4 regions of the Halobacillus salinarum genome follow, and region 2 is predicted to be linked to each of the others. Evidence: riboswitches for the same ligand, from Rfam matches in the RefSeq annotation. Region 2 holds a riboswitch; each other region holds the start of a gene.
The links. Region 2 has a riboswitch for S-adenosylmethionine ahead of MUN89_RS21500 (phosphoadenylyl-sulfate reductase). Riboswitches for the same ligand answer to the same signal wherever they lie in the genome.
Positions count from the first base shown of each region.

Region 1 (5,029 bases), 560 kb from region 2:
ACTATACATTATTCATCACTGGAATTGTCATTCAAAGGGTAGGAAAAGGGGCATGGGCCTGTTTCCGTAAAGTGAAAATACCAAGAAAAATGACCGTCCTTCATGAAAGAATCTCTTTTGAGACCACTTTAACGGAAGAAGTAGCTGCCTTATTTACTCCGGACAAAATTAATCAGCTTATTGACCTGATCCTTCCTTATATTTATAAAGGTTCGACTTTTACTATGGAAGGCCATATCGATATTGGTGCAGGGGACCGAAACAGGACCCGTGTTTATGTAAATGAAATGATTGCAAGAATCGAATCCCTGGGCATCGAACCCAAAATCAAACCTGATTCTATCGTAGCCAGCAGCTATGCGAACAGATATACGAAATAAAGCAGCTAATTAATGCTGCTTTTTTGTGGTTTCAGCCGGCTTTTTTTGATTTAATGGCCGTCCTGAAACGGACGGATTTTCTGCCAGCCAAGTAAACTCCGGTAAAGATAATTACTAATCCTAGAGCCAGGCGGCTTGTTAGTTGTTCATGCAATAAGATAAAGCCCCAAATCATGGCTGTAATTGGAATTAAATACGTAACTGAAGTAGCAAACTCCGCACTGCCTCTTGTAACGAGATAATAAAAAAGTAAATGAGCGATCCCTGAGCCAAAACAACCTAGACCAATAATGGCAATTAATACTTTCGGATCTAAAAATGGCACATGGACAAATGCCTTAAATGAACCAGTTACTCCCATGCCTATGAGACCGACTATGGCTCCGACAGTTAATGTGCATGCAGCAATCAACAAAACTCCAGTTTCTTGTAAGTTCTTCTTTGTGTACTGGGAAGAGAATCCATAACAAATCGCAGCAAGGATCATCGTTCCCATCCCAATAAAGTTTTCTTTCAATAATTCCCCTGCCTCAAAATTCATAAGGACGAGAATTCCTAGAAACCCAAGAACCACCCCTCCCCACTGCTGGGGCTTCAGCTTGATTGAGAAAAACAAAAAGCCGATAAAAGCTGTGCAAATAGGAGTTAAAGCGTTAAGTACAGCGGCAGTAGTACTATTGATTTGTGTCTCGCTAAGGGCAATTAGTCCCCAAGGGAGTCCTGCATTAAACACTCCTACTACCAACAAATCTTGATACGGTACCCGTCGAATGAATTCCCGCCTGTTTTTCCATAGAAGCGGAAGTACTACCACAGCTCCAGCAGTACACCTAATAAAAACAGTACCCCACAGCCCTGCTGGTTCGACCAGCCACTTGATAAAAACAAACGATAATCCCCATATTAAACTTAAAGCTCCAAGCGCCACATATAGCCGCATATGTATCTCTCCTTAAAAGTTACGAACTGTCCATAGCTAATTATAGGACAAAATTCTTTTCACGTAACCTGCTTAAATTGCTCAATAAAAAAAGAGCCGTTCGAAGGCTCTTTGCTTGATCAGCCAATCCCGCAAGCTACTGATCCATTTTTTTGAAAATATTTTTGGTGGTATTCCTCAGCTCTATAAAAAGTGTCTGCTTGCTGCAATCTTGTCACAATTGGACGTTTGAAAATTCCTTTTTGACCCCATTCTTTAATCTTTTCTTCTCCAATATATTTTTGACTTGCATCGTTATAAAAAATAACTGAACGGTACTGATGCCCGATATCTGCACCTTGCTGATCCTTGGAGGTTGGGTCGTGGGCTTCAAAGAATATGTTTACCAGTTCATTAAAAGTAATGATAGAAGGGTCGTAAGTAATTTTCACAGCTTCTGCATGCCCTGTCTCTCCAGTCTTCACTTGTTCATATGTTGGATTTTGTACAGTTCCGCCTGTGTACCCCACTTCAGTGGCTGTTACCCCTTCAAACCTTTCAAAGAAGGCTTCTACTCCCCAAAAGCATCCTGCACCAAAAATCGCTGTCGCCATCCTCATCTTTCCTTTCGTTAACGCAACTTCTTCATTCGAGAGCTGGACGGTTTAAACTACCAAAAAGACCCCTTTTCTTATCCAAATAAGAAAAGGGGTCGTAATATCCGTACGATCCTCTCATCTCTTAGGATGCTTACACATCCTACAGGAATTGGCACCGTTCTCTTCAATCAGTGATTGAATCGATGGTTGCCGGGCATCAAAGGGCCAGTCCCTCCGCCTCTCTGGATAAGAAGTTTCCGTTATTATTTTGATAGTTCTCATCTTACAATGATTTCGTTCTGAAGTAAAGGAAGAAGCACGAAATTTTTTTATTAATTAATGTATGTTTGTCGAGGAAATAAAATGACGGCGGTTGCACCACCTGTAACATCGGTTCATTAAGTCATGAATTTCGTCCTTCCGAATACACTTCTTCAAAAGGCTGGACAATGACAAATCCTTCGCCGGAAAATTCCATTTGTATCGATTCTCCACTACCTCTGCCAAAAAAAGTCTTCAAATTGATATCCGTGCGAAATTCCGGCTGCAGATGGCCGGACCAGGCAACTGTGGCATGAGGATCCGTAATGATTGGTTCTCCAGGACTAACAAGTAAAGACAACGGTTCATAATGAGAAGTGACAGCCACCAGCCCGGTACCTTGCAGCGTAATATTAAAGAGACCACCAGATAACATCCCGGCGACTTTCTTCATTAACTTAATGTCCCATTCAATACCAGGCTCAAATGCCAGCAGGTCATTTCCATTTACAGTGATCGATTCATTGTTCAAATCAAAAATAGTAATTTTCTTACCCTGATCGGCTAAGTAAAGACGTCCGCTACCTTCTGCTTTCATTAATGAAGTTCCTTCGCCGGAAAAGGCTTTTTTAAACATCCGCCCAACTCCGTGCTCGAGGATTCCTTCACGTTCAAATTTGATTTGACCAATATAAGAAATCATGGAACCTGCTTTCGCCCATACACGATCGGTTAAATTTACTTCTAGTATTCTAGGGGTTTCCAGCTCAAAAAATTCATTCTCTGCATCATCCTGCTTCGTTTGGGATACAAAATCATTAATGGAAAATGTTGTCATATCATCTACCCCTTTCTAAATTTGTTTTGACTTTTAGGTTTATACGTGTGTAAAATGGGTTAAGTTTCATAAGAGTACATTGTAACAAATCTTTCATAATTTAGTTCTTCTTACTTGTTTACTTAATGTAAAATTTTTGTTAATTTATATTATTATACAATTCATGAAAGAATAATTTAGGAGGTTCATCATGAATCAGGACAAAAAACAACTTTTAAACAAAGGGTGGGTTTTCTTTGCAGCAGCCATAGTGTTCCTATGGGCAAAAACCTACTATGCCTTACAAACAGCGTTTACTCTAGATATTGAAAATGGTATTCAACAGTTCATATTAGTCATCACTCCGATTAGTTCTATTCTTTTCTTTTTAGGACTATCATTTTTCTTTTCACCGAAAAAACGAAATAAAGCGTTTATGACGATTTATTTCCTTATGTCTTTCGTGTTGTATGCCAATGTAGTGTATTATAGATTTTTCAATGATTTTATTACATTACCCGTTCTCATGCAGTATAAAAACTTCGGAGATCTTGGCGGAAGCACTAAAGCCCTTACCCATCCAATGGACATCCTTTATTGGATTGACGTTGTTATCCTTCTCGTATGGGTAATGCGTAAAAAAACACGTCCAGCGATGGAATTCCGCAAACGTACAATTGCAATGGTTTATGCAGCTGTTCTTGGGTTTGCAGCAGTGAATTTAAGCCTTGCTGAGGTAGAACGTCCACAACTGCTCGTTCGTACGTTTGACAGAGCAAAACTAGTAAAACTTCTAGGAATCTATAATTATCACGTCTATGATAGTGTCATGACGGCTAAAACTTCATCACGCCGTGTATTCGCAGATAGTAACGAATTGACCGAAATCTTGAACTACGTGAACTCCCAGCAAGGGAAAATGGGTGTGCACGGTAAATACTTCGGGAAAGCAAAAGGAAAGAATGTCGTACTTGTTTCATTGGAGTCCACCCAAAACTTTGTCATGGACCGTAAACTGCACGGGCAGGAGATTACGCCGTTCCTTAACGATCTTGCCGATGACAGCTTTTACTTTGATAACTTCTATCATAATACCGGACAAGGTAAAACTTCAGATGCAGAGTTCTTAATTGACAACTCTCTGTATGGCTTGCCGCGTGGCGCCGTATATACAACAAATGCCAGCAATGAATATAATGCAACACCTGAGATATTAAAGGATAATGGATACAATCCAATTGTCTTCCACGGAAACCATGACAGTTTCTGGAACAGGGATGTCATGTATCAAACCCTTGGCTATGACAAGTTTTATTCTAAAGAGGAATACCACGTTACAGACGAGAACTCTGTAAACTATGGACTGAAGGATATTCCATTCTTCGAACAGTCCATGCCTATGTTAAATAAGGAAAAACAGCCTTATTATGCCAAGTTTATTACGATGACGAACCACTATCCTTATATTACCAATAATAAGAACATGGAAATGATAGAACCTGCGAACACCGGAGATGGTTCTGTAGACCGTTATTTCCAAACGGTTCGATATGAAGATGAATCCATTAAAAAGTTCTTCAAGCTTATGAAAGAAAATGGACAGTACAAAGATACGATCTTCGTTCTTTATGGGGATCACTATGGTATATCTGAAAACCATAACCGTGCCATGAGTGAGATCCTTGGTAAAGATATTCGTCCATTCGAGCATGTCCAGCTTCAAAAAGTACCATTGATCATTCACATCCCTGGTATGAAAGGGAAAGATATGCATACTGTTGGTGGAGAAATTGATTTGAAACCCACCATCCTTCACTTGCTTGGAATTGATGAGAAGAATGATGTCCAGTTTGGCACAGACTTGTTCTCTAAAAACCGGGAAGACTTTACTATTCTTCGTGATGGCAGTGTTGTTACCGATAAGTATGTGTATGCTGCTGAAGGCAACAAATGTTATGACAAATCAACAGAGAAAGAAATTGAGGCAGAAACCTGCGCACCTCTAAAAGAAAAAGCGGATAAAGAACTCGACTATTCCGATAAAGTTGTTTAC
Region 1 covers NZ_CP095073.1:3,625,915-3,630,943, forward strand. The annotation lists gene MUN89_RS18845 (ribonuclease H-like YkuK family protein) at 1-380, shown strand, start outside; gene MUN89_RS18850 (DMT family transporter) at 412-1,320, opposite strand; gene msrA (peptide-methionine (S)-S-oxide reductase MsrA) at 1,440-1,913, opposite strand; SAM riboswitch class I at 2,031-2,151, opposite strand; gene MUN89_RS18860 (AIM24 family protein) at 2,302-2,997, opposite strand; gene MUN89_RS18865 (LTA synthase family protein) at 3,188-5,029, shown strand, end outside.
Region 1: it holds a riboswitch for S-adenosylmethionine, as region 2 does, so the genes downstream of both, msrA (peptide-methionine (S)-S-oxide reductase MsrA) here and MUN89_RS21500 (phosphoadenylyl-sulfate reductase) in region 2, are expected to answer to the same signal.

Region 2 (5,029 bases):
CCTTATCCTACAAATGCCTGGGTTTTAGAATCCTCTTCCAAATGAAGCTGTTCAAACCATTGCAGCTTCTCTCTTAGTGTAACAACCTCACCAACAATAATCATGGAAGGATTAGTGATATGATCCATTTTTTCCGAAATATCAGCCAGGGTGCCGACCACCGTTTGCTGACGGTTCGTCGTTCCCCAATGAACGAGAGCGATCGGTGTTGTGGCCGGACGTCCAAATTGAATCAATTTATTACAAATCTCAGGAAGCTTCTTTACCCCCATATAAATACACAGCGTATCAATACTCTTGGCCAGGTGATGCCAGTACTGATCTTCCTCCGCTCCTAACTTCGTTACTCCTGAAACGAACGCCACAGATGAACTGAAGTCTCTATGAGTAAGAGGAATTCCGGCATAGGCAGGTGCGGCAGATCCAGAGGAGATCCCAGGCACGATTTCAAAAGGAATTTTCCGCTTGGCTAACTCCTCCGCTTCTTCTCCTCCACGTCCAAAGATGAATGGGTCTCCCCCCTTCAGCCTGGTCACGGTTTTCCCTTGAGTCGCGTAATTACATAACAGCTTATTAATATCTTCTTGACTGAAAGAGTGGTTATCGGGGCTTTTTCCACAGTACACAAGCTCTGCTTCCGGTTTTGCATAAGTTAAAAGCTCTTCATTGATAAGTCGGTCATATAATACGACGTCTGCTTTCTGAATGGCCTTTAAACCTTTGACAGTGATTAGTTCCGGATCACCAGGACCTGCTCCAACTAAAAATACTTTTCTCATGATTCCACTCCATCCTTAAAATGATTTTGAAAATCGCTGTTTATTACTACTCTATGAAATGAACGGACCGAAAACTTCTAAAGATCACTCTCTTCCATGGAGACCGCATTCGGTTTTGTCAAAGCCGCTCCATCGGCCTTCCCTGGAATCCTCCAGACTCCCCGTTGGGAAAGTACATGGCTGGCAGCCGATACTCGGATAGCCTTGATCATGCAATTCGTTGTAAGGCAACCCGTTTAGTCGGATATAAGACCATACATCATCCCAAGTCCAGTGAATAAGCGGGCACACCTTTAAGGATTTAAAACGATCATCTTTGTTAATAAAATCCGTTTTACTACGGATCGGCGACTGTTCTCGTCGAAGGCCGGAAATCCAGGCAGGAACTCCTGTCAGTACTTCTTCCAACGGCTTCACTTTTCTTAAATAACAGCACTGGTTTGGGTTTCGCTCCCATAAGGCGGGACCATATTTCTCTGATTGTTCATCGATGGTTAATGACGGTTTTTTCATTTCTATTTGAAGCTTAGGATATTTTTCCTTGACTTTGTCAATTAATTCATAGGTTTCTTTAAAATGTACACCTGTATCAAGAAATACAACCCTTGCATTTTCTTTGACTTTTGAGATTAAATCAACTAAAACAATTCCTTCTGCCCCAAAGCTGCAGGCATACACAATCGAATCTCCAAATGAATCATACGCCCACTTTAACACCTCGGCTGCCCCTTTTGTTTCATCTACAGGCTGTAACTGTTTAAAAGGATCGCCGGGGAAATGATCATAGCTGATACTATTTGTCACGTTTCTACCCCTCCAAGCTCAGATGAGCTGTGAATTAATTCTCAATAAAAAGTCCTCTTCTTATCATATTAAGAAGAGGACTTTATCGTTCGTCACTAAGTGGGCGCTCTTCTTATCTTCCAGACAATCATTTGTCCGTAGGAGTTAGCACAGTGTTTGATCATAAACCTGTTGCCGAGGCTTCCAAGGGCCTATCCCTCCACCTCTCTGGATAAGAAATCATTGTAGTTCGATGATTTAGTTAATGATGGTTATCATATGATGAATTGAACAAAATGTCAACAGCTTGTACAGAGAATGCTGTTTTTCCTGTTTTTATCCATTTACCGAATCAGGCTTCCATCCATCGTTCGTATAATTTATCGATGTCTTGAGCGAGTGCTCTTTTTTCTTTTTCAAGCTTTTCAATGTCGGAGCTTGAAGTCTTTCTTTCCATTTCTTCCTCAATAAGCGCCAATTGCTGCTCCTTTTCTTCGATCTGGACTTCGAGACTTTCCGGCCGGCTGGAGGGAGATTCCGGCTTAATCGCCGCCTTCACAGCTTCTTTCTTTACTGTCACAGACTTTTGTTCTTCTAAAAGCGCGTTCCAATGATGATTCGTTTCTTCATAGCTTCCAAAATACCTGTGGAGCTGTCCGTTTACTAAATAAGCCGTTTCGTTAAAGCATTGATTCAAGAAATAACGGTCGTGGGAAACGCATATGACCGTACCTTCAAAACCTTGAACGGCGTCTTCGAGGACTTCCTGGGAATCAATATCCAAATGATTCGTCGGTTCATCAAGCACGAGAACATTAATCCCTTGATGCATAAATATAGCTAACTTTAACCGCATCCGTTCTCCACCGCTAAGCTGCCCGATTTTTTTAAAAACATCATATCCATAAAACATAAAGCCAGCTAATATATGCCGCGCCTGTCCTTCAGTTACTCGAATAAAGCTTCTGAAATAATCAATCATCCGCACGTGTTCATCATTGTCTTGAAGCGGATTTTGAGCTAGATAGCCAAACTTTGCAGATGGGCCTGTGCGAATGGTTCCTTGATCTGGTTTCTCAACTTTTAATAACAACTTTAATAAGGTGGATTTTCCGCACCCGTTTTCTCCAACAATCGCAAGCCGGTCCCTATATCGAATGTGTAAATCAAGATCAGCCAAAATATTTCTTGAAGCATAGCTTTTGTGAAGCTTTTCAGCGACTATAATGTCTTTGCCCATTCGATCTTTGGTATGGAAAGTTAAATTCATTTTTTTTGGGTCGATGAGCGGTTTGTCGATTTTTTCCATTCGTTCAAGGGCACGCTCCATGCTTTTGGCTTTCTTAAACAATTTTTCATTTGGAGGATTTGCTTCATTTGCCCATTGCCTTAAACGTTTAATGGCTTCTTTCATTTTTTTTATCTTTTTCTGCTGCTCCTGGTATTGATGAAACTCTGCCAGCAGCTTTTCTTCTTTCTGCTTTTCATAAGAAGAATAATTCCCTTTGTAACGGTCAATTTCTCCTGATTCAATCTCCATAATGCCATCCACTGTATGATCAAGGAAAGACCGGTCATGCGAAATCATACAGACGGTCCCATGATACTGTTGAATATAGCCTTCCAGCCACTCAATGGCTTGTAAATCCAAATGGTTGGTCGGCTCGTCAAGTAAAAGCAAACCTGGTTTTTCCAAAAGAATTTTGGCTAAGCCGAGTTTTGTCTTTTCTCCCCCGCTCAAATGTCTGCACGATTGGTTCAGCAGAGACTGGATATTTAATCCTTGAGCTACCTGGCTGATCATGGATTCCATTTCATACCCTCCAGCCCTGGTAAAGCGATCCTGCAATTCCCCATATTGTTTTAAGGCTTTCTCCATCTGTTCCGGGTCAAGCATCGCTGTCTCTAATTTCTTCATTTCTTCCATCATTTGTTGAAGAGCATGAAAAGCGGACTTCAAATAGTCATAGCCCGTATCATTCCGTTCTTCTGGAATCTGATGCAGGTAGCCGATCGATAGCCCTTTTTGTATGAACAAGTCACCGCCATCTAAGGACTCCTCCTTAGTCAGCAGACGAAACAGTGTTGACTTACCGCTGCCATTTCTTCCTACCAGCGCGGCTTTCTGCCCTGCTTGCAGTTCAAAGTTCAGTGCTTGAAATAATTCATTTCCCCCAACAATTTTATAAGCATTTTTTAAAGTAATTAACATTTTCATTCCTCCTAAAGACAAAAAAAGCCAGAGGTCCCGTTACCTCTGACTTTAGTCCAAACAAATATAAATTCAGGTATGAGACGTTTCCTTTTCATTATTCAACTGTAAAAGTGGACATACGTGTCCCTTGTACAGTTGCTTCATGAAAAATCGCACGGATGAAATGCAAAAGCTTCTGATCAATCGCGTGCTTCGGAAACATCTTCATACCCCCTTTTGTCTTTAGAATTACTCTCATTATAACGTAAAGATAAATGCTTATCTAGGCTTTTTTTGGTCCGCATACGTACCGAGTTTCTTCAGAAGATTAATGGCCTGCTTCTTCTCTTCTTCAGACAGCCCTGCAGTGATCGCTTCAATCTGTTTCCAATGATCAGGAAAAATGCTGTGCAGCAATTCTCTGCCTTTTTCAGTAATGGAAGCAAATGTAATTCTTCGGTCTTCTGGGCAGGGAATCCGTTCAAGATACCCTTTTTCTTCCAATTTATCCACCACGTAAGTAATGCTGCCGCTGGCTAAAAGAATTTTCTCTCCAATTTTTTGGAGCGGCTGGTCGCCTTGATGGTATAACAGCTCAAGCACTCCGAACTCCGTTGGGTTCAAGTCATAACGCTGAATATCATCCTTCACTAAGTCGGCAATGGAACGCTGTGCTTTTGATAATACGACAAATAATTTCAATGAGGGGTCTTCTTTTTTCTGGCGGTAGAGATTTTGATCGGTCATGCTACTCGCGTCCTTTCTAGGTAGGCTGCTAATAAGGTTAGTATAGATAGAGTGATTTTACACTGTCAACTTTCGTAAACGAGCTGTATTTTGAAGGGTGATTTTTGGTTTCCTCCAATGGTTGTGTCATAATGAATACGATTCCCTATTTTACCATACAGAAAGCGGTGACACGAATTGGTAAAAGATACTGGAGAACGCGTCATTCCCGAATTTATGAAACCGACTAATAATCTTCTCCTAGAACATATAGCCCGTTACCAATTCGCATTAGCTTATATGAAAGGCCGAGTTCTTGACCTTTCCTGCGGATCCGGCTATGGCACACACATGATTGCTAAGGAATGTAAAAGCGAAATTGAAGAAATCATTGGTGTGGATATTGATGAGGAGATCCTTGAATACGCCAGAGGAAGGTATTACCATCCAAAGTCCCGGTTTGAAGCACACGATGCAGTTGATTCATCTTTGATGGAAAAAATCGGGACTTTTGATGTGATTGTCAGTTTTGAAACATATGAGCATG
Region 2 covers NZ_CP095073.1:4,189,780-4,194,808, forward strand. The annotation lists gene cobA (uroporphyrinogen-III C-methyltransferase) at 3-779, opposite strand; gene MUN89_RS21500 (phosphoadenylyl-sulfate reductase) at 864-1,583, opposite strand; SAM riboswitch class I at 1,693-1,801, opposite strand; gene abc-f (ribosomal protection-like ABC-F family protein) at 1,915-3,774, opposite strand; gene MUN89_RS21910 (RAxF-45 family protein) at 3,872-3,979, opposite strand; gene MUN89_RS21510 (MarR family winged helix-turn-helix transcriptional regulator) at 4,036-4,503, opposite strand; gene MUN89_RS21515 (class I SAM-dependent methyltransferase) at 4,681-5,029, shown strand, end outside.

Region 3 (5,029 bases), 1.7 Mb from region 2:
CATCGCGCTGGTAACGCTTCTCTGATCGCAGGTCATTGAGATAGGCTTCTGCTTCTTCCCCGCTCATATTGCCTTCTTTTTTTATTATTTGAATCAGCGTATCCTGGACATCTTTAGCCATATACTTCTCATCGCCGCAAACATATACATGTGCTCCTGCTTCAAGCCATTTATAAAGCTCTTCGCTTTGTTCCATCATCCGATGCTGGACATAAATTTTTTCTTCAGTATCCCGTGAAAAAGCTACATCCATTTTCGTCAAGATTCCATCCTTCAACCATCTCTGCCATTCAATTTGATAGAGAAAATCGCTGACAAAATGCTGTTCTCCAAAGAAAAGCCACGTCTGCCCTTTAGAACCACTTTCTTCTCTTTCTTCTAGGAAAGCCCGGTATGGTGCTACTCCTGTACCTGCTCCGATCATAATCACGGGTGCTTCATCATTTTCTGGAAGTCTGAAATTCTGGTTCCGCTGCACGAAAATGGGAAGCGTATCCCCCGCCTGTGTTCTTTCAGCGCATTGTCCGGAGCACACTCCTTTGCGTCCTCGTCCATTGGATTCATACCTTAAGGCTCCGACGGTTAAATGAACTTCATCCGGATTTGCTTTTGAGCTGCTGGCGATGGAATATAAGCGGACCGGAATTTTTCTAAGCACATTAATAAACTCCTGAGCGGGAACTTTCCAAGGTCCAAACTCCCTGACCAAGTCAATTAAGTCGCGTCCATGAATATATTCTTTGACTCGTTCACGATCAGCTGCAAGTTCTTGTAATTCATCACTGCCCGTCAGTCCGCCTATTTTTTCAAGCAAAGGCTTCGTCAGGCTGGTGATTTCATACATGGTGGTCAGGACGTCTTTTAAAGGACGCTGCTCCCCTTGTTTGTTGATGGAAATCTTTTCGTCTCCATTCCAAGCCATTTCCTTAATCAGTTCATCTACAAGTACAGGATCGTTTTCTGGGAAAATTCCAATGCTGTCTCCTGGTTCAAAGACAAGGTTGGATCCCTCTAAGTCGAGCTCCAAATGACGGGTTTCTTTGTTGGAGCCCCTTCCATTTAGATTGAGATTTTCAAGAATTTCTGCTCTGAATGGATTGGTTCTTGAATAGACCTCTTGCTCAGCAGCCACCGGGTTGTCGGGTTGTGCTGCCTGGGCCGGCGCTGCTTCGTCTGACTGCCCTTCATTCAGCTCATTAAGCACCCCTTCAAACCATTCGTTTGCCGGTTCTTCAAAATCCAGGTCGCAGTCCACCCGAGGATGGATTCTAGCCGCTCCAAGTTCTTCCAGTCTTTTATCGAAGTCCTTGCCAGTCTGGCAGTAAAATTCATAAGAACTGTCCCCTAAAGCAAGTACCGAAAATCTAACATCATCTAATTTTGGTGCACGCTTGCTGTGTAGAAAATCATAAAAACCAATGGCATTGTCCGGTGGGTCTCCATCTCCATGCGTGCTTGTTAAAATCAATAAATCTTCTACTTTTTTTAAGGCTTTAGGTTTGAAATCGTCCATTGATGAAACACTTACCTTGAAGTTTTTCTGTTCCAGCTTTTGGGAAAATTCTTCTGCCAAAGCCTGGCAGTTCCCTGTATGGGAACCGACAAGTATTGTGATTTCACGTGTTGGACTGCTTTTGGGAGCATCTGCAGCCTGTGCATTTTGCGGTGCCTCTTGGACCGGCGCTGCAGACTGCCCGGCTGCTAAATAGCCGCTGAGCCACGTTTTTTGTGTTTCTGTTAACGTGGGCAGGAGACGATTTAATAATTCTGTTTGCTCTTGATTAAACGGGCTGTTCTCGACCTGAAACAAATTTCTCCACCTCTCAAAAAGATTGCTATTTGAATTTATTCTATTGTTCTTTCATTTACGACAGCTGGTTTACTGGTTAGCAGCTGTATGAAGTCCGCATTCGGTTTTACTTGTGCCTTTCCATCTGCCGGAACGGTCATCTTCCCCTTCACCGACAGCAAAAGTACAAGGCATGCATCCAATGCTTGGGTACCCTTGGTCATGCAAGACATTGTAGTCCAAGTCGTTTACTCGGATATAATCCCATACGTCATCCCATGTCCAGTAAATAAGGGGGCATACTTTAATGGATTGAAAACGTTCATCCTTGTTAACAAAGTTCGTTTTGCTTCTGCTTACTGACTGCTCTCTCCTCAATCCGGAGATCCAAGCTTCTGCTCCGCTGAGAGCATCTTCAAGCGGCTTGATTTTTCTAATATAGCAGCACATATCCGGCTGTTTCTTCCAAAGCGCCGAGCCATGCTTTTCCGCCTGCTCATCTAAAGTCAACTCCGGCTGTTTCATGTGTATGTTTAATTGTGGATAGCGTGCCTTCACCTTATCAATTAAATCATACGTTTCCGGAAAGTGCACCCCGGTATCCAGGAAAACAATATCCGCGTCTTGCTTGACCTTGGAGATTAAATCGATGAGAACAATTCCTTCAGCTCCAAAGCTGCAAGCATAAACCATCGAATCTCCATAGGTGTCATAAGCCCACCGTAATACTTCTTCTGCACCTTTTGTGTGATCTGCGGGCTTCCAGTCTTCGAAAGGATCTCCAGTAAACTGCTCATACGATAACTTACTGTTAGCCATTATATCCTCCTTCCAAATCTAAAACCATTCGGATTTCATATGAAAAACCTCTCTGCTTAACACTAGGATAAGAAGAGAGGTCATTGTATACGTAATTATTGACTTCTTCTTATCTTCCAAGTGCTTCCACTTGCTGGAATTGGCACAGTATCTGCTATTAGCTGCAGACCCGTTGCCGAGGCTTCAAAAGGCCAGTCCCTCCACCTCTCATGATAAGAATATCAAGTATTTGAGATTTTAAAATAATGATTGATATAAATATTAGGCGGATTTTGATGGATTGTCAATAGACAATGTGAAAATTAACACGATTCTCTCTTTTTTAATCGTTACGGATGACCTTAGTCATCAGGGTTAATGAGGGCGAGGACCTGGTGGTCTTCCCACCGTCCATTGATTTTTACATTTTTTCTTGAAATGCCTTCTTTATGAAATCCTGCTTTTTCCAATACTCGAATCGATGCAGTATTCTGCGGAATCACTCCCGCTTCAATGCGATGTAATTCGAGCTGGTTAAACGAGTAATCTACAATAAGCTTTACAGCCTCTGTCGCATAGCCTAATCCATTGTGTTTCTTTGAAATAAAGTATCCGATAAAGGCACTTTGCAGAGAACCTCGAATAACTTGGAACAAGTTAATTGTCCCGACCAGCTTCTCATCGATGGAAGTAAATATTCCAAAATGATACTCGTTATCCCTTTTCATTTCTTCAGCAAATTGGTTAATTAATTCGCGCTGTTTCTCATATGTATAATAATCTTCGCTGCGCATCATGGAGTAGGTTTCAAAAAACTCACGGTTGTCTCTTTGCAGTTCCAGCCTGGAAGAGGCATCGTGCACCTCAAATGGACAAAGGTAAACCCTTTCACCCTTGAGAGGAAATCCTTCTTTTCTCCCCATTCATCATCCACCCCCTCTAGCTACTGCTATTTAATCATATCGTTTACTGTATGAACAGTAAAAACCGTTGCGTCATAAAAAAACTAAAGGAACTTCAAAAAAACAGGGAAGTTCCTTTAGTATCATTTTTTCTCTGCTGTTACGCTGCAATTTTTGCACATTCTTCTGCACATTTGAAGCACAACTCCGCACACTTTTGACAATGTTCATGCTCGTGCTTGTTACATTCCTCTCCACATACCTCGCACATTTGAATACATAAATGAGCGAGTTCAGAAGAAAATGGCGTGCGGCGGGAAAGCGCCTGTTCAAAATAGGAGCACATACCCGCACATTCTCGGTCCAAGCGGATACATTCCTTTAACATTGCGGCATCTTTTTCAAGTAAACATGCGCTGCAGCATTGGTTGCACGCTTCCATACATTCATGCAGAACAGTTATTATGCGATTCATTTCCTGATCCGACATCATAGACGCTCCTTTATTATCCTTTTAGGACTCTTTAACCTCAAGGCATCTTTGGTAAACGCTTATTCTTCTTCCTCCAGCCAAAGTCCTTCCACATGTTTGCGGTCAAGCTGGTTTTTGATCTTCCGGTATTCTTTGGATTTGAATACGATGTCAAAATCATAATCTTCAGGGTATAGTTCTTCAGCCCTGATATGAAGCTTCAATCGTTTATGATTATAGGTAACCTTCTCTCCTTTAATTTGAACGACATAATTCCCTTTTGCATCTGGACCTTTATAAACGATAGCCGTCTCTCCTGTAGATTGGACGATAACATTATCTCCCATTTTAAACGATGCGTCTGTAAGTCGGTTATCTTTTGGTTTTTGTTTGCGGTAGCGGTTTATTGCCGTTTGTTTACGGTATTTCTCTTGCTTTAATTCCTCACGATCTACTGGAAATTCTGTTTTCCCTTTATACGTAATTTCATAAGCTTTCTCTAAAATATCGGGATGTAATCCAAGTTTGTGGGCGATGGCAAACGCCTGACTTTTACCAGATGTATTTTGCATGAGTCTGTAAGTAGGCTTCAGCGTTTCTATATTAAATTCCATCGCTCCGTTCATGAATCCCGGCTTCTCTTCCGCATATTTTTTCATTTCGCTGTAATGCGTGGTGGCTAATATGACAGCCCCTTTTTCTGCTAATTGATCCAGAATAGCAGTGGCAAGCCCCATTCCTTCTCCTGGATCTGTGCCTGATCCGATCTCATCCAGTAATAGTAAGGTACGGTCGTTTGTTTTACGAAGAATATCAATTAAATTGACAAGCCTTGAACTGAAGGTGCTTAAGTTCTCCTCTATGCTTTGGCGGTCGCCGATGTCTACAAACATCTGTTGAAATACAGGAAGCGTCGAACCTTGATCAACAGGAATATGCAGGCCTGACTGCGACATCAAGCAGAAGAGCCCGACTGTTTTTAAAGTTACTGTCTTTCCACCTGTGTTTGGCCCCGTGATCAATAATCCTTGATCTTTTTCGTTCATGTGCAACTGCAGCGGCACGGCT
Region 3 covers NZ_CP095073.1:2,465,725-2,470,753, reverse strand. The annotation lists gene MUN89_RS12720 (assimilatory sulfite reductase (NADPH) flavoprotein subunit) at 1-1,810, opposite strand, end outside; gene MUN89_RS12715 (phosphoadenylyl-sulfate reductase) at 1,880-2,608, opposite strand; SAM riboswitch class I at 2,715-2,827, opposite strand; gene MUN89_RS12710 (GNAT family N-acetyltransferase) at 2,950-3,510, opposite strand; gene MUN89_RS12705 (four-helix bundle copper-binding protein) at 3,650-3,979, opposite strand; gene MUN89_RS12700 (endonuclease MutS2) at 4,042-5,029, opposite strand, start outside.
Region 3: it holds a riboswitch for S-adenosylmethionine, as region 2 does, so the genes downstream of both, MUN89_RS12715 (phosphoadenylyl-sulfate reductase) here and MUN89_RS21500 (phosphoadenylyl-sulfate reductase) in region 2, are expected to answer to the same signal.

Region 4 (5,029 bases), 1.6 Mb from region 2:
TAATAAAGAAGGAACATACAGCAATCTATTGCAGGATAGTAAGCTTGCTGCTCCGGAACTCTCTGATGAAGCGATTCAGCAAATACAAGCAAACCTTCAGAAGCATCAGCCCATCGAACACGAGGTGGTACAGGATTCTGGAGGCAGGGAACAATTGATCGTTTTCAGACCAGTCATGCATAATCGTAATGGAGAAACTGGAGGCGTCATTCAAATGGGCGTGAGTACCTCTCGTTTGCAAAAGGTATTATGGCGCCAGCTGCTCACCTTTATTGTCCTCTCGATTTTAGCGTTTGCCGCAGGAATCGTCATTTACTTTTCTGTATTGAAGAGGACTCTTACGCCTTTGTCCGCCATGGTAGATGGCGTAAAAAAAATTAGTGCAGCAAACTTAAAGGACAGACTCCCTGAACAGCAAGGGCAGGAAGAAATTGACCGGCTGGCTGACTCTTTTAACGAAATGCTGGAGCGGCTGGAGGTTTCTTTTGAGCATGAAAAAGAAGCAAAAGAGCAAATGCGGCGCTTTATCGCAGACGCTTCTCATGAGCTTCGTACGCCGCTCACTTCTATTCACGGGTATTTAGAAGTACTTCTGAGAGGGGCGGCTGAAAATAAAGATCAGCTATACACAGGCCTCAATAGTATGCACGGTGAATCGCGGCGGATTATTAAGCTTGTCGAAGAATTATTACTGCTTGCAAAGCTTGATCGGAGGCCAGAACTTGATCTCGTTCCATCTTCCCTTACAAGGCTTGTCCTTGATATGGAAAATCAGCTGCATTTATTAGCAGGAGATCGACATGTTGACTTCCAAGTCAAAGAGGACGTCTATGTAAACATGGATGCAGATAAAATGAAACAAGTTTTGCTGAATCTTTTCCATAATGCTGTTCAGCATACGGACGATGCCCAAGGGAAGATTACCGTTTCTCTATCGCCTGTCCGCGGTCGTGCTGAATTAAAAGTGCAGGATAATGGACCTGGAATCAGCGAAAACAACCTTGACCATATTTTTGACCGGTTTTTCCGTGTGGAAGAATCCCGAACGAGAAAATATGGCGGGGCAGGGCTGGGGCTTTCCATTACGAAATCCATTGTTGAGGCCCATGGAGGAAGTGTACGTGTGACAAGTGCGATTGATCAAGGATCTACTTTTTCCGTCAGCCTGCCTTTAAAGGCAAACCTCAATTGACAAGGAAAGGATTAAATGCTAGTATTCCTTTAATCCATTAAAATCATCTCTTATTAAGAGCGGCGGAGGGACTGGCCCTGTGAAGCCCGGCAACCTGCCAGCGTTAAGCTGGACTGGTGCTAAATCCTGCAGAGTGTTTTTCACTCTGAAAAATGAGAGGCGCGCGGAAGCATAAACCTCTCTATCACAGCTGATAGGGAGGTTTTTTATTAGCAGCGCGTAAATAGGAATAACCAAAGGTGCTGTTGATCTTGCTGTAAACAGCTTAAAAGGGAAGCCGGTGCAAATCCGGCACGGTCCCGCCACTGTATATGGGAGCTGCCTGCAACACGTCACTGTCGATCTCGATGGGAAGGCGCAGGAAGTGATGATCATAAGTCAGGAGACCTGCCTGTTGGTGTTGGTCACTAAACCTACGAGGATAGGGAGGTGTTGTGAAAACAGGACAGGTCTGTGCATGATCAGGCCTTTTTCATAACAATCTCTCTTTGCGAAGAGAGATTTTTTTATGCTTAAGATTTTTTTATCATTTATTCACTTGCTTGAAACAGAATGGAGGCATATGGAATGAAACAATGGAGGAGTTCATCTCTTGGTTATCCACGTATTGGTGAAAGACGTGAATGGAAAAAAGCGTTAGAGGCATTTTGGGAAGGTTCACTTTCAGAAAATGAGCTTTTGACAGAAATGAAAGAACAGCGATTTTCTCACATTAACAAGCAGAAGGAAAAAGGCATTGATCTCATTCCCGTTGGAGATTTCAGCTTGTATGATCACGTTCTTGATACGGCGTTCATGTTCGGGCTGATTCCAGACCGATTCAAAAGCGAAACGGGAACGGACGACTTGGCGACGTATTTTGCCATGGCCCGTGGCAGCAAAGAAGCGGTAGCGTGTGAAATGACGAAATGGTTCAATACCAATTACCATTATATTGTTCCTGAAATAGACCATTTTGCTCCACGAGTCGCTCATAACCAGCTGCTTGATTACTTTTTAGAAGCAAAAAATGAGCTTCATGTAAAAACAAAGCCGGTCATCCTAGGTCCTTTAACTTTAGTTAAGCTCGCTAAAGGCTATCAAGAAAACGATTTCGCAAGCTGTGTGCGTCAATTGATTCCTCACTATATGCAAGTCTTTAAAGATTTGGAAGAAGCAGGGGCTGAATGGATTCAGGTGGATGAACCTGTAGTAAGCACGTCCATTTCTGACGAGGAAGTCGAGCTTTTGAAAGAAGTGTATCACGAAATAACAAGTGGGCTTTCCAATGTCAAACTTCTGCTGCAATCCTATTTTGAAGCGGTTGACCGCTACGAAGAAATCATCAATCTCCCGGTCGATGGCATTGGTTTCGACTTTGTGCACGATGAAGGCGCGAACTTTGCCCAATTGAAAAAATTTGGATTTCCTAAAGAGAAAGTGTTAGCGGCAGGCATGATCGATGGACGCAACGTGTGGAAGGCTGATTTAAACGATCGATTCGAATACTTAGAGAAGCTTGCTGAATGTGTTGATTCAGACCAGCTGATTATTCAGCCTTCCTGCAGCTTGCTCCATACCCCAGTTACTATTGAAACGGAAGATTCCCTGCCGCCGTTATTAAAGGGAGCTCTTGCCTTTGCCGATGAAAAGCTTGAGGAAGTAACCATACTTACCAAGGGACTGAATGAAGGAAAAGCAAGCATCGAACCGGTGATAGACGATCAATGGCGGCAATTGGACGCCTTAAAGCAGTCAGAAGAACGGAACCGCGGAGACGTCAAACAGGAAGTGTCCGATTGGAATACGAGAACTCCTGGACGCAAGCTTCCATACAGCCGTCGTAAGAAGGTGCACGAGGAATTTTTTCGACTTCCTTTACTGCCTGCAACAACAATTGGAAGTCTTCCCCAAACGAAAGAAATTCGTCAGGCCCGTTCTAAATGGAGAAAAGGAGATTGGGGTAACGAAGAATACAAAGAGTTTATCGAGAGAAACATTTCCGAATGGGTCTCCTGTCAGGAAACCATCGGTTTGGATGTACTCGTTCATGGAGAATTTGAACGGAATGATATGGTTGAATTTTTCGGAGAAAAGCTCGGTGGATTTGCGTTTACCCGTTTTGGCTGGGTACAGTCTTACGGTTCAAGATGTGTAAAGCCTCCAGTTGTCTATGGAGATGTCTATTGGAAAGAACCGATGACGGTTGAAGAGATTGCGTTTGCTCAATCCTTGACGGATAAACCGCTTAAGGGCATGCTTACTGGTCCTGTTACGATTACTAACTGGTCATTCGTCCGGAATGATGTGAGTAAATTTGATGTGAATAGACAGATCGCTTTAGCTTTGCAGAAAGAAATCCATGCCTTGGAAGAGCGGGATATTCATATGATTCAAGTCGATGAGCCTGCTTTACGGGAAGGTCTGCCTTTAAAAGTGGAAAAGCAGGCAAAATATTTAGCTGAAGCAGTGTACGCTTTTAAACTTACGACAACCTTAGCTAAAGATGAGACTCAAATCCATACCCATATGTGCTATTCGAACTTTAATGACATCATGGATACGATTGATCAACTGGATGCTGATGTGATTTCTATTGAAGCGGCTAGAAGTCACGGTGGTTTAGTAGCTGCTTTTGAGAACGACCATTACGACAAGGGAATTGGACTTGGCGTGTATGATATTCACAGTCCTAGAATACCACCTGTGGAAGAAATGGAAAAGAGTATCACCCGCGCTCTACAAGTGCTTGATCCCGAGCAGTTTTGGGTGAACCCGGATTGTGGGCTTAAAACAAGAAACATTAAGGAAACGGTAGAGTCTCTCAAAAATATGACCGAAGCTGCCCGTCTAAAAAGAGAAGAGATCAAGCTGACGAATTCGACGAAAGCCAGGTAGGCCTAAAGTATCGGAAACGCTTACAATGAGATGACAAAAACGGCAGGTTTATTACAGGAAATCAGTCCCTGTCCCTGTTTCCTGTTAAATTGGAGTATAAACCAGTTCAGCGGGAATATAATAACCGTAATCCAATTTAACCCTAGGAGGGGATCTCGATGATGTGGCTGTTGTTATTAATTCCAGCAGCAATCATTACAGTAGCGATCTACTTTGAAAAAAGAGGCAAGCGTGAAGCTCAGGAAGCGAATCTGTCAATGAAAGACAGGACTATGCTTGAACAGGATTATATTGAACATGGGGCTGGCAATGAAGCCTCCAAGCCCGAAAACCTTTAATAAAAAAATCATCCGTTTAGATATGAAAATAAACCAGTAGAGCTTAGTCTCTACTGGTTTATTCTGTGCCGTGTGGAAGTCCGGACAGCGAGCTCCGGGTCTAGTAAATAGGTTTGCTGGACATCAGTTTGGTCAATCATACGGAGCAAAATCGCGGCGATTTCTTCAGCGACTTTTTCAATTGGCACCCCGACACTGGTTACAGGCGGATCAAATTCCAGCATTTGTGGGACATGATCATAACTGGCTATAGAAATATCCTGGGGAACAGATAGACCTGCTTCATGCAACGCTTGAAACAGTCCTCGAGTCAAATCATAACTTCCGCTCAATATTGCAGTAGGCGGGGAAGCTGCTTGAATGATTTGTCTGCCCGCTCTATAGCCTTCCGATGCTTCGAGCCCATTTAATAAAGGGATCCCGCCAGACTCGATCCCTTTTCGAACAAGCATGTGCTGAAAAGTCTGTACCTTTTCCTGCTGCAGCGTATCCTTTTCACCCAGATTTCCGATATAAGCCATTTTTTTATGGCCAAGCTTTGAAAGATGCTCGACAGCAAGCTCAATCGCTTTTTTTCGGTTTACATCCACGACTGGAGAGACTTGATCGGATTGTGTTCCAT
Region 4 covers NZ_CP095073.1:1,535,497-1,540,525, forward strand. The annotation lists gene MUN89_RS07815 (sensor histidine kinase) at 1-1,192, shown strand, start outside; SAM riboswitch class I at 1,240-1,351, shown strand; cobalamin riboswitch at 1,413-1,601, shown strand; gene metE (5-methyltetrahydropteroyltriglutamate--homocysteine S-methyltransferase) at 1,760-4,069, shown strand; gene MUN89_RS07825 (hypothetical protein) at 4,228-4,407, shown strand; gene MUN89_RS07830 (LacI family DNA-binding transcriptional regulator) at 4,458-5,029, opposite strand, start outside.
Region 4: it holds a riboswitch for S-adenosylmethionine, as region 2 does, so the genes downstream of both, metE (5-methyltetrahydropteroyltriglutamate--homocysteine S-methyltransferase) here and MUN89_RS21500 (phosphoadenylyl-sulfate reductase) in region 2, are expected to answer to the same signal.